Regions from separate parts of the Exiguobacterium sp. MMG028 genome, predicted to be linked through region 2. Evidence: riboswitches for the same ligand, from Rfam matches in the RefSeq annotation. Region 2 holds a riboswitch; each other region holds the start of a gene.
What was found. Region 2 has a riboswitch for S-adenosylmethionine ahead of mtnK (S-methyl-5-thioribose kinase). Riboswitches for the same ligand answer to the same signal wherever they lie in the genome.

Region 1 (3,257 bases), on a different contig from region 2:
ATGGTTCGACACCTCCCTTACGTGTACACCGCTCGTCTTCAAATAACGGACAGCAAGTTCTGTTTGATCGTGATCCCCGTCAAGGTGAACGAGCAGATTTCCGACAAGACCCGCTTTCAATTTCTTGATCCCGCCCCCGATGATGTTCGGTAAGATCCCGAATCGTTTCGTCAACTGGGCGAGCACCGCTTGTTCCGTTTGACTACCGATGAATGATAAATGAACGAGCGTGCCTCGCGTCTGTAATTCCGACACTACTTCTTTCGGAACATCGAGATTCGTCTTCAAGAACCGCTGCGTCGTTTCGTGTCTCGGGTTTGAGAAGACATCCAACACGTTGCCTTGTTCAATAATTTTGCCGTGATCGATGACGGCGACTCGGTCACAGATTCGTTCAATCACTTCCATCTCATGCGTGATCAAGAAGATGGTCAATCCGAGTTCTCGGTTAATCTCGAGCAACAACTCTAAGATTGACTCGGTCGTCTCAGGGTCGAGGGCACTCGTCGACTCGTCGCTGAGCAGGATGTCCGGTTCATGTGCGAGCGCTCGTGCAATGGCGACGCGCTGCTTTTGTCCGCCTGACAATTGTTCAGGATAATGGTTCCGATGTTCAGATAAACCGACGATGTCGAGATAGCGGTCGACCCGTTCACGGATGACTTGCCTTCCGAGCCCTTCGAGGCGGAGCGGGATGGCCACGTTTTCTTCGACGGTCGCCGTCTTTAATAAGTTGTAATGTTGAAAGATCATACCAATTCGCTGACGTAGCGAAGAAAGTTCTTTTTTCTTTAATTGTGTGATATCTTGTCCCTCAATCTCAACGACACCTGCTGTCGGGCGCTCTAATAGATTGATCATACGGATGAGTGTACTCTTCCCGGCACCGCTTCGCCCGATGATGCCGAAGATCTCTCCTTTTTCGATTGTGAGGGAGACGTCATCGAGCGCGGTGATCGTATCTCCATTGACGTGAAATTGCTTGGTGATTTGTTTCAGTTCAATCATCAAATACCTCCTCAGAACGCTGGTACGACAGATCCATTGAATTCCTCTTCGATGAAGGCACGTACTTCATCCGAATGGTAGTAAGACTTCAATGTCTCAACGACCTCATCTTCTTTATTGACCGAGCGGACAACCACATAGTTCGGGTACGGATTATCGACCGTGTCTTCATGGAACAGGGCATCTTCGTTGATGGAGAGACCTGCTCCCATCGCAAAGTTCGTATTGATGGCTGCAAGGGCTACTTCCTGTAGCTGTGTGGGAAGCTGCGACGCTTCAAGCTCGATGAATTCTAAATTGAGCGGGTTTTCTGCGATATCTCGTTTTGTTGCTTTATCCGTCAAGCCGTCCTTCAATGTGATGAGGCCAGCAGTTTCATACAGACGCAATGCTCGCAGTTCGTTCGCCGGGTCATTCGGTACGGCCACTTTATCCCCTTCTTTTAAATCCTTGATATCTGTCAACTTCTCAGAATATAGCCCCATCGGGAATGCGACCGTTTTGAATACGTCGTCGATCTTATAGCCTTTATCCGATTTTTGGAGCTCTAAGAACGAGAGCGTCTGATAACTGTTCACATCAAGGCTTCCCTCGTCTAGTGCCGTGTTCGGAGTGTTGTAATCGTTGAATACTTTGATATCGATCTCAAGTCCATCCTCTTTCGCGAGTTCCTGTACTTTCTCTGCAATCTGCTCGTGTGGGCCACCGGTCACGCCGATCGTCAGTTCTTCCGTGCTGAGCGTCTCGCTCGCCTCGGATTGCCCACACGCGGAAAGTGCGATTGCTGCAAGGAATGACGTACCTGCCAAAAGTGTTTTTTGTTTGATGTTCATGAATAGTTCCTCCTCCAAATGAAAAGCCCGCTACTCACGAAGAGCGGCGGGCACGACAAGTGAAAGTCGGACACGCTCATCTCCCAGACGTCTCGTCTGTTGGAATTAGCACCATGATCATACTGATCTGGTTGCCGGGTTTCATCGGGCCAGTCCCTCCACCACTCTTGATAAGCAATCGGTTCTATTATTTTGTTATTATATTACTGATAAAAGAATTATTTGTAAACCATTTCTTGAAGATTGATGAGAATTTCTTTTAACTGCTCTGAATCTTCAAGATTCCGAATCCCTTGAATCGTGATTTCTTCAACAATCGAAGTGACCAATTCATCGACTTGATCAGGATGAATCCCAAGTTGTGTTAGCGAAGTCGGCGCATCGATGGATTGAAGCCAGTCCTTGAGCAGGAAGGTGTCATCGGATCTAATCAATCGTTCTTGAACAATCAACCCGAAACCTACCTTGTCTCCGTGTAGCCAATGGTGGGTCGAACCAAAGCGACTGAGTGCATTATGAACAGCGTGCGCGACAGCAACACGCGTGCCGGCATCCCCGAATCCACCAACCGCACCACCGATTGCGAGGACATGGTCGACGAGATATCGGATGTCCGTGCCGTAGCGACGGAAATCCTGTTCGCAGATTGACAGGTCCATCAACTTGCCACACTGTGCCGCGAGCGATAGCCCTGACTGAATGCCTGCATCCCTTGATTTCGTCCCGCTAATATATCGGGCCTCGAACCACTTTGCGACCGTATCGATCACGCCAGCCTTGAAATAGTCGTAAGGTGAATCACGTAACAGTCGTTCATCCGCGATGACACGCTCGATGACGACCGGAAATGTGTCGTAACGGATATATGACCCTTCCTCAGTGTAGATGACGCTAAGCGGTGTGAAAGCGGCACAGTTTGACACGAGTGTCGGGACGACAATGAGCGGTACGCTCTGAGAAGCCGCGACTCGTTTTGCTGTATCAATCAATTTGCCGCCACCAACGGCAATCCATACGTCGGGTCGATAGGCATTCAAACGATTTACTTCTTCGTCTGAACATTCCCCGTTGAATCGCACGCTCGGAAGATTTGCTAGACGAGGAGATACGCGAACCGCTTCACCGTATCCGTTCGATCCTCTCAAAACGAGTGCCTCTCGATTCCCGATCACCGTATGAAGGTCCTCGAGCGCATCATTTGAATGGTCATATTCGAGCACGGCCTGACGTATCACAAGTGTACCTCCTCATAGGCTGCAAACAGTCTCTCAATCCGTTCTACCGCTTCATCGATCTTCTGTTCAGACGATACGAGACCGAAACGGATATGGTGCTCTCCCTCTGTTCCGAAGAAGTAGCCTGGTGTGACGGCGACTCCCGCCTCGTGGAGTAACTTTGTCGAGAACGATTTTGCAT
Region 2 (3,257 bases):
TCTGAATCGTCCATGCGGCCATGTTGTCCGTGATTAATGTGACGTCGATGTCTGCCCGGTCGAGCTCCCATACCGTCAACCGTGCCCCTTGAAGCAGTGGACGAGTTTCCGACGCGAATACACGAAACGGGATGCCTCGTTCTTTTCCGACATAGAACGGAGCAAGCGCGGTACCGTATCGTGACGTCGCAATGGCACCGGCGTTACAAATCGTCAACACGTTCCCACCAGCAGGTAACACAGTCAACGCATGTTCACCAATCGTGCGATACGTGGCCACGTCTTGTTCATAGATTTCAATCGCACGCACTTTGATGGCTTTTGCGATCTGCTCAAAGTCTTCCCCCACATTCAGTCGAAGGAGTGATTCGATGATATGCTGTAAGTTGACCGCTGTTGGTCTTGTCGCAATCAACCGTTGGCCGACCTGGTCCAATTGGCGGTGAAAATATAAATTGTCCTGGAGACGTGATGCCTCTTTCGCAAGGACGAACGCCCCAAAGTAAGCGATGGCCGGCGCTCCCCGAACTTGAAGCGACTTGATTGCCTGTTCGGCCTGTTCGAGCGTCAACACTTCAATATAGCGCTCTTCTTGCGGCAACAGCGTCTGATCTAAAATCGTCAACACCTCGGTGTCGGCATCGAAATGAATACTTTGCACACTCATACCCGCACCTCCGATAGGACCGGGATCAGCTGATCGATGGATTGAATCTGATGACGCTGTTTGATGAGACGCGTGCCAAGTTCTAGGGCATGACGTTTCCGTTCGATCCGAAGGTCGTCTGGCAATGTTTCCAAGTCAGCGACGCCCGCTAGACCGACCGTCCGACGAATCAATTCGCAGCCCGCGTAGCCAATCGCATCACTCAAAATCGATGGCAACAGTTCGTCCACGAATCCTACTGTGTTGAACGGCTCGACCGCCTGGGTGAAGCGGGTACGGAACGTTTTTTCGAACGTCTCCCAGACAGTGAGCACTTCTGTGAAGCGTTCGAACCGCTTCAATGGATGTGCATACGTCGAGAACACCAAATGGGCAATGATTTGACCGATGTCAAAACCGAATGGGCCGTAAAACGCAAACTCAGGATCGATGATTTTCGTTTCCTGACGGGTCGCAAAAATGCTTCCTGTATGTAAATCCCCATGTAGCAACGCTTCATGTTTGGTCACGAACCCGACCTTCAATTTCGTCACTTCAATTTTCAAGGCGAGGTCTGACCACAGCTGCTCCACGTCTAAACGAAGAGCCGTTTCGATTTGATTCGATTCTGCATCACGATACGGATCAGTGAAGATCAGTTTTTCTGTGATATCGCATAGCTCTGGATTGTAATACTCTTTTTCGATTTGTTTCTTGGCGAGCGGTCCGTTCGCATAGTCAGACGTCGCAAACAACGTTTCCCCAAGGAATGTACCGACGTGACGCGCTAAATTCGGATAGCTCTCTCCTTTTAGGAAACCCGTCCGGACGATTTCAAACGCTGACAAATCTTCTAAAATCGTATAGGCGAGTTCACGGTCGCTACCGAGTACATCTGGTACGAATCGTGGTACGACTTTTGAAAATTCACGAAGTGCCAGTTGTTCGATCCACGAACGGTCAAGCGTGAGCGGCCAGCTCTCTCCGACGACTTTTGCATACGGCAACGCCTGTTTCACGATCAACGACGTTTCTCCTTGACGAATGCGAAAGACGAGATTCAAATTCCCATCCCCGATCTCCTCACATTCTGCAATCCCCTCTTCTAGTAACCCCAACTGTCGAACGTGTTCGACGACACTTTGTTCTGTAAACGCCTCATAAGCCATGATGATTTTCCCCTTTCTTGAATCTATGCATGAAAAAAGCCCCTTTCTCCGCGAGAAAGAGGCACACCCAAATTGGTTGTTCCTCTCATCTTTCAGACATATGTCTGGTGGATGTAGCACCGTGCCAAATGGTCGGTTGCTGCGGCGTCTTAGGGCCAATTCCCTCTGCCAACTCGCGATAAGAGTAAATGATGTAATTGTGTTTGACGTGTTGAGACGAATATTACGGACTAGGCACGCTAGTTGTCAATCCTCTATTTTCGGTCGACTCCCTATTTTTGACACGCATATATAGAAACATTATTTTCAAACTTTTTTTCTCAAAAAAAGGAATTGACGAGTGAGCGATTCTATGTAAAAATTCAATTAAATTTCACAACTTCACAACTATTCTTATCAAGAGCAGACGGAGGGACAAGCCCGATGATGTCGCAGCAACCGACCAGAAATGGCACGGTGCTAATTCTTGCAGCTATCGCTGAGAGATAAGAGTTCATTGTTTTCGAATGACCTCTTGCCTTGGCATGAGGTCATTTTTTGTTTGACCTGAAAGGAGGAACTTATGGGAATCATCGCTACTTATGAAATCAAACATACCGATCACGTCGAGCACGTGGCTGAGAAAATCGCACATGAGCTGACCGTCGGGACATGGACCGAATTGAACCATCTCGAACAGCATCAACTACAGGCGTTCCGAGGTGAGGTCATCGATACCTCCCAACAGGAAACGACGAGTCGTTTCTCGATTCGTTACCCGCTACATAATGTGACGCCGGACTTTTCGTCCATTCTGACGACGACATTTGGAAAACTGTCGCTCGACCCGAGCGTCCAACTTGTCGACCTATCGCTCCCGGACGAGCTCGCATCGGACTTTCCTGGTGCCGCATTCGGCGTTGAAGGTGTCCGCGACATCCTTCGAGTACACGACCGACCGCTCGCCATGAGCATCTTTAAAGGCGTCATCGGGCGTGACCTTGATTTTTTAGCGACACAACTTCGTGACCAGTTTACAGGTGGCATCGATCTCGTGAAAGACGATGAGATTTTATATGACAATCCGCTCACCCCATCGCTCGAACGGGCTCGGATTGGAGCATCGATCATTCTAGAGCATAAAGAATTGACGGGTCGTTCCGTTCTATACGCCGTCACGTTGAGCGGACCGGTTTTCACCTTACGCGACCAGGCAAAACGTTTGATTGAGGCAGGCGCGACCGCACTGTTGTTCAACGTGTATACGTACGGGCTCGACGCATTAAGAGAGCTCGCCAAAGACCCTGAGATTCACGTCCCGATTTTGGCACATCCCGCTTTTGCAGGAGCGTTGACCGGATCGATTCGTCATTCCCTACTCTTCGGGAAACTGATTCGACTCGCCGGGGCAGACTTGACGCTCTTCCCGTCACCATATGGTTCACTGTCGACACCGAAAGACG
Region 3 (3,257 bases), on a different contig from region 2:
GTTGTGACAACGTCTGCTCCATAATCGTACCTCCTCAATTGAATTACACTTATTTACATATATGATAGCATGTTCTCAATTGATGTTGGATGATTGGTCTTTATTTTTTCAGGTAATCTCAAATGAAAAGAGGGTGGCCGATTCATTCAGTCACCCTTTAGTCAATTCATTCACTTGTTAAAGTCAGTTCTCCCGTCCCGAACGTCGCGCTGAACGCACGACACCAGATGACAACTGTGTTGTACTCTTCTAGATTCACATCCGCAGGGACTAAATAATTTTGATTCCCGATGTTTCCTTTTAACGATCCTAAACTGACGCCTTCGGTTGTCTCTTGTCCTGGCTTCGTCAAATAGACAAATAAGTCAGGTCCGTTCGTTGTCTCGAACTCTTCAAATCGGAGATACGTCCCGTCTTCTGCCTCGACGGAGCGAATCGTGCCCGTCGTCTCATAATTTTTCTCCCCGTCCATGAACACACCCGCTACTTCGGTTTGACTCGGTTGTGCTTCCGGTGTCTCGGTTGTCTCTTCCTCTGTCTCTTCTTCTGGAACAGGCGTCTCAACAGCTGTCGGTGGTAATCCTTCATCGACGGTCTCTGTCAAGAAAAGCGGTGAGATAAGCCACCAGGCGACGGCGATCACGGCTACGCCGATCACACCGATGATGAGTTTCGTACTAGTTTTCATGTATGAGTCCTCCTTTTCGGATAGATGAACCATTAATAGCCTTTTCCCGATTCATAAGCTTATAAAAAGACGCGAATGCTAAAATTCGCGTCTGATGACCGTTATACGGTTTCAGTCCAGTTCTCTTCGATGAACGTGTCCCGTCCTGAGATGGCCCGGTCTTCTTTATAGTGCTTCGGATTCTTTTTATGGTAATCCTGGTGATACTCTTCCGCTTCGAAGAATGTCGTCGCCGGAGTGATTTTTGTGACAATCGGTGCCGTGAAGCGACCACTTGCCGCTAATACGTCTCGACTCGCCTCAGCCGCGATTCGTTGTTCCTCCGTGTGATAGAAGATGGCTGGGGCATACTGAGGTCCACGGTCTTGGAATTGACCACCGTCATCGGTCGGGTCGGTCTGAATCCAATATAGCTCGAGGAGACGCTCATATGAGAACAGAGATGGATCATATGTGATTTGAACGACTTCTAAATGACCAGTCGTTCCCGTTTTGACTTCTTCATACGTCGGATTGTCGATCTGTCCGCCCATATAGCCGGATACGATTCCTTCAATCCCTGGTAGTTCTTCAAAAGGTGTTACCATGCACCAAAAACAGCCACCTGCAAATGTTGCTTTTTCCATCTTGTCGTTCCCTCCAAATCGTATTTCAACAAAAAAGCGCTCACGTCGGATGACATGAGCGCTCTCGTCATATCGTCCAAGGTTTCCCTTGCTGGTCGTAGCACCTTGCCTATGGCAGGTTGCTGTGAAGTCATGGAGCCAGATCTCTCGTTCACTCTTGATATCGATATGTAGTTGGTGAGAGCATCATACCACCCTCAAAATACTTTCGTCAATGATTCGGTTTTCGCTTTAACTGAAAAATCGTCAAGACGATGATGAATCCGATCAACCCGATCGAAATGAACGGACCATACGGCACATTTTCTCCGTATAACTGCAAGAAAAATAGACCGAACACAGCGAGTAGCACGAATATATAGGAGCGTGTCATAGGAACCTCCTGTTTTTTCTTAAGTGTAACAAGAACACATCGACTTGGCGATACGAAAAGGAAATCAGGCATAGAGCACGAATAAAGTTGGGAGAGATAAAGGAGGAATGTAGGATGGAACAAATCCAATTACATGAACTGACGATTGAACGTGCACATCGTGGGTATAAAGAAGGACAATTCACGGCACGAGACATAACAGCGTATTATCTTAGAAGGATTGCTGCATATAATGAGCGACTTCATGCCGTCATCCAGGTAAATCCGGACGCCCTGTTCGAGGCAGAGGCAGCAGACCGGGCATATAAAAAAGGAGTACGCAAACCGCTCCTCGGCATCCCCGTCTTAATCAAGGACAATATCGAGACAGCCGGTCTGATGCGTACGACAGCAGGTGCCGCCGCCATGCGACATCATTTTGCAGGTCGAGATGCCGAGCTCGTGAAACGATTGCGGGATGACGGGGCAATCATTCTCGGAAAAGCGAACCTGTCCGAGTGGGCGAACTTTTTAACGGAAGATATGCCGAATGGTTGGAGTGCTGTTGGCGGACAAACGAAGAACCCTTATGGCGACCAATTAGATGTCGGGGGATCGAGTTCTGGATCGGCTTCGGCGGTTGCGGCAAACCTGACACTCCTTGCCGTTGGATCTGAGACGAGCGGCTCGATTGTACACCCGAGTGTGCATAATAGTATCGTCGGAATCAAGCCGACCGTCGGCTTGATCAGTCGTTCAGGAATCATTCCGATCTCACGTTCTCAGGATACGGCTGGACCGATGGCGCGTACCCTTCGTGATGCGGTCGTTGCCTTGCAGACAATGTGTGGTGAAGATTCGGCTGATCCTGCGACATGGGAAACTCCAGTCGGACCGCCTTATGTGACATGTCTCGATGTCCGTCAAGCGGTCGGGATGCGTGTCGGATTTATCAAGCCAAATCTTTCAGACGAAGAAGTCGGTTTGTATGAACAGGCACTTCGATTGCTGCGTCAAGCCGAGGTTGAACTCGTCGAGATCACGTTACCGAAACACGATGCATTAGAACAGGCAGATATTTTGTTTGATGAATTCAAGCTTGGGATTGAGGCGTATCTTGCGAACACAACTGTGCCATTTAAGACGCTTTCCGACTTGATCGAATGGAACGCGGACCACCCCGAATCGATTCCGCACGGGCAGACCATCTTTGAACAGTCAGATGCACGTTCAGGGCGTCTCGTCGAAGCTAGTTATCTCGACCGTCGGATTGATGATGTTCATCTCGCAAAAGTGGACGGAATGGATGAGCTATTAAAAGGACAAAAACTGGACGCAATCGTCCTGCCACATGACATGAACTATGACATGGCTGCGAAAGCAGGACACCCGACAATCACGGTCCCTTATAAACGAAAAAAGAGCGGGGCCCCGTTCGGTCTATCGTTCACGGGAACGAGCTTTGCGGAACGAGATTTGATTCGTGTCGCTTATGCGTTCGAACAGTTCATCACACGACCGACGCCTCCAGATTATTCGTAAGTTGCACCCGTCTCTGACGTCCGCTACAATGGTACGTATGCGGATTAGA

Region 1: linked by a shared signal. The riboswitch ahead of PJK55_RS03120 (MetQ/NlpA family ABC transporter substrate-binding protein) and the one ahead of mtnK (S-methyl-5-thioribose kinase) in region 2 are both predicted to bind S-adenosylmethionine.
Region 3: linked by a shared signal. The riboswitch ahead of msrA (peptide-methionine (S)-S-oxide reductase MsrA) and the one ahead of mtnK (S-methyl-5-thioribose kinase) in region 2 are both predicted to bind S-adenosylmethionine.

The regions. Positions count from the first base shown of each region.
Region 1 is NZ_JAQJIN010000001.1:579,273-582,529, reverse strand. Features, by position in the region: gene PJK55_RS03125 (methionine ABC transporter ATP-binding protein) at 1-1,008, opposite strand, end outside; gene PJK55_RS03130 (methionine ABC transporter permease) at 1-2, opposite strand, end outside; gene PJK55_RS03120 (MetQ/NlpA family ABC transporter substrate-binding protein) at 1,020-1,841, opposite strand; SAM riboswitch class I at 1,915-2,018, opposite strand; gene PJK55_RS03115 (iron-containing alcohol dehydrogenase) at 2,060-3,076, opposite strand; gene PJK55_RS03110 (aminotransferase class I/II-fold pyridoxal phosphate-dependent enzyme) at 3,073-3,257, opposite strand, start outside.
Region 2 is NZ_JAQJIN010000002.1:518,331-521,587, forward strand. Features, by position in the region: gene mtnA (S-methyl-5-thioribose-1-phosphate isomerase) at 1-667, opposite strand, end outside; gene mtnK (S-methyl-5-thioribose kinase) at 664-1,815, opposite strand; SAM riboswitch class I at 1,898-2,000, opposite strand; SAM riboswitch class I at 2,206-2,307, shown strand; gene PJK55_RS09830 (2,3-diketo-5-methylthiopentyl-1-phosphate enolase) at 2,378-3,257, shown strand, end outside.
Region 3 is NZ_JAQJIN010000001.1:532,022-535,278, forward strand. Features, by position in the region: gene PJK55_RS02855 (hypothetical protein) at 1-22, opposite strand, end outside; gene PJK55_RS02860 (DM13 domain-containing protein) at 167-688, opposite strand; gene msrA (peptide-methionine (S)-S-oxide reductase MsrA) at 790-1,314, opposite strand; SAM riboswitch class I at 1,382-1,481, opposite strand; gene PJK55_RS02870 (hypothetical protein) at 1,526-1,687, opposite strand; gene PJK55_RS02875 (amidase family protein) at 1,802-3,208, shown strand.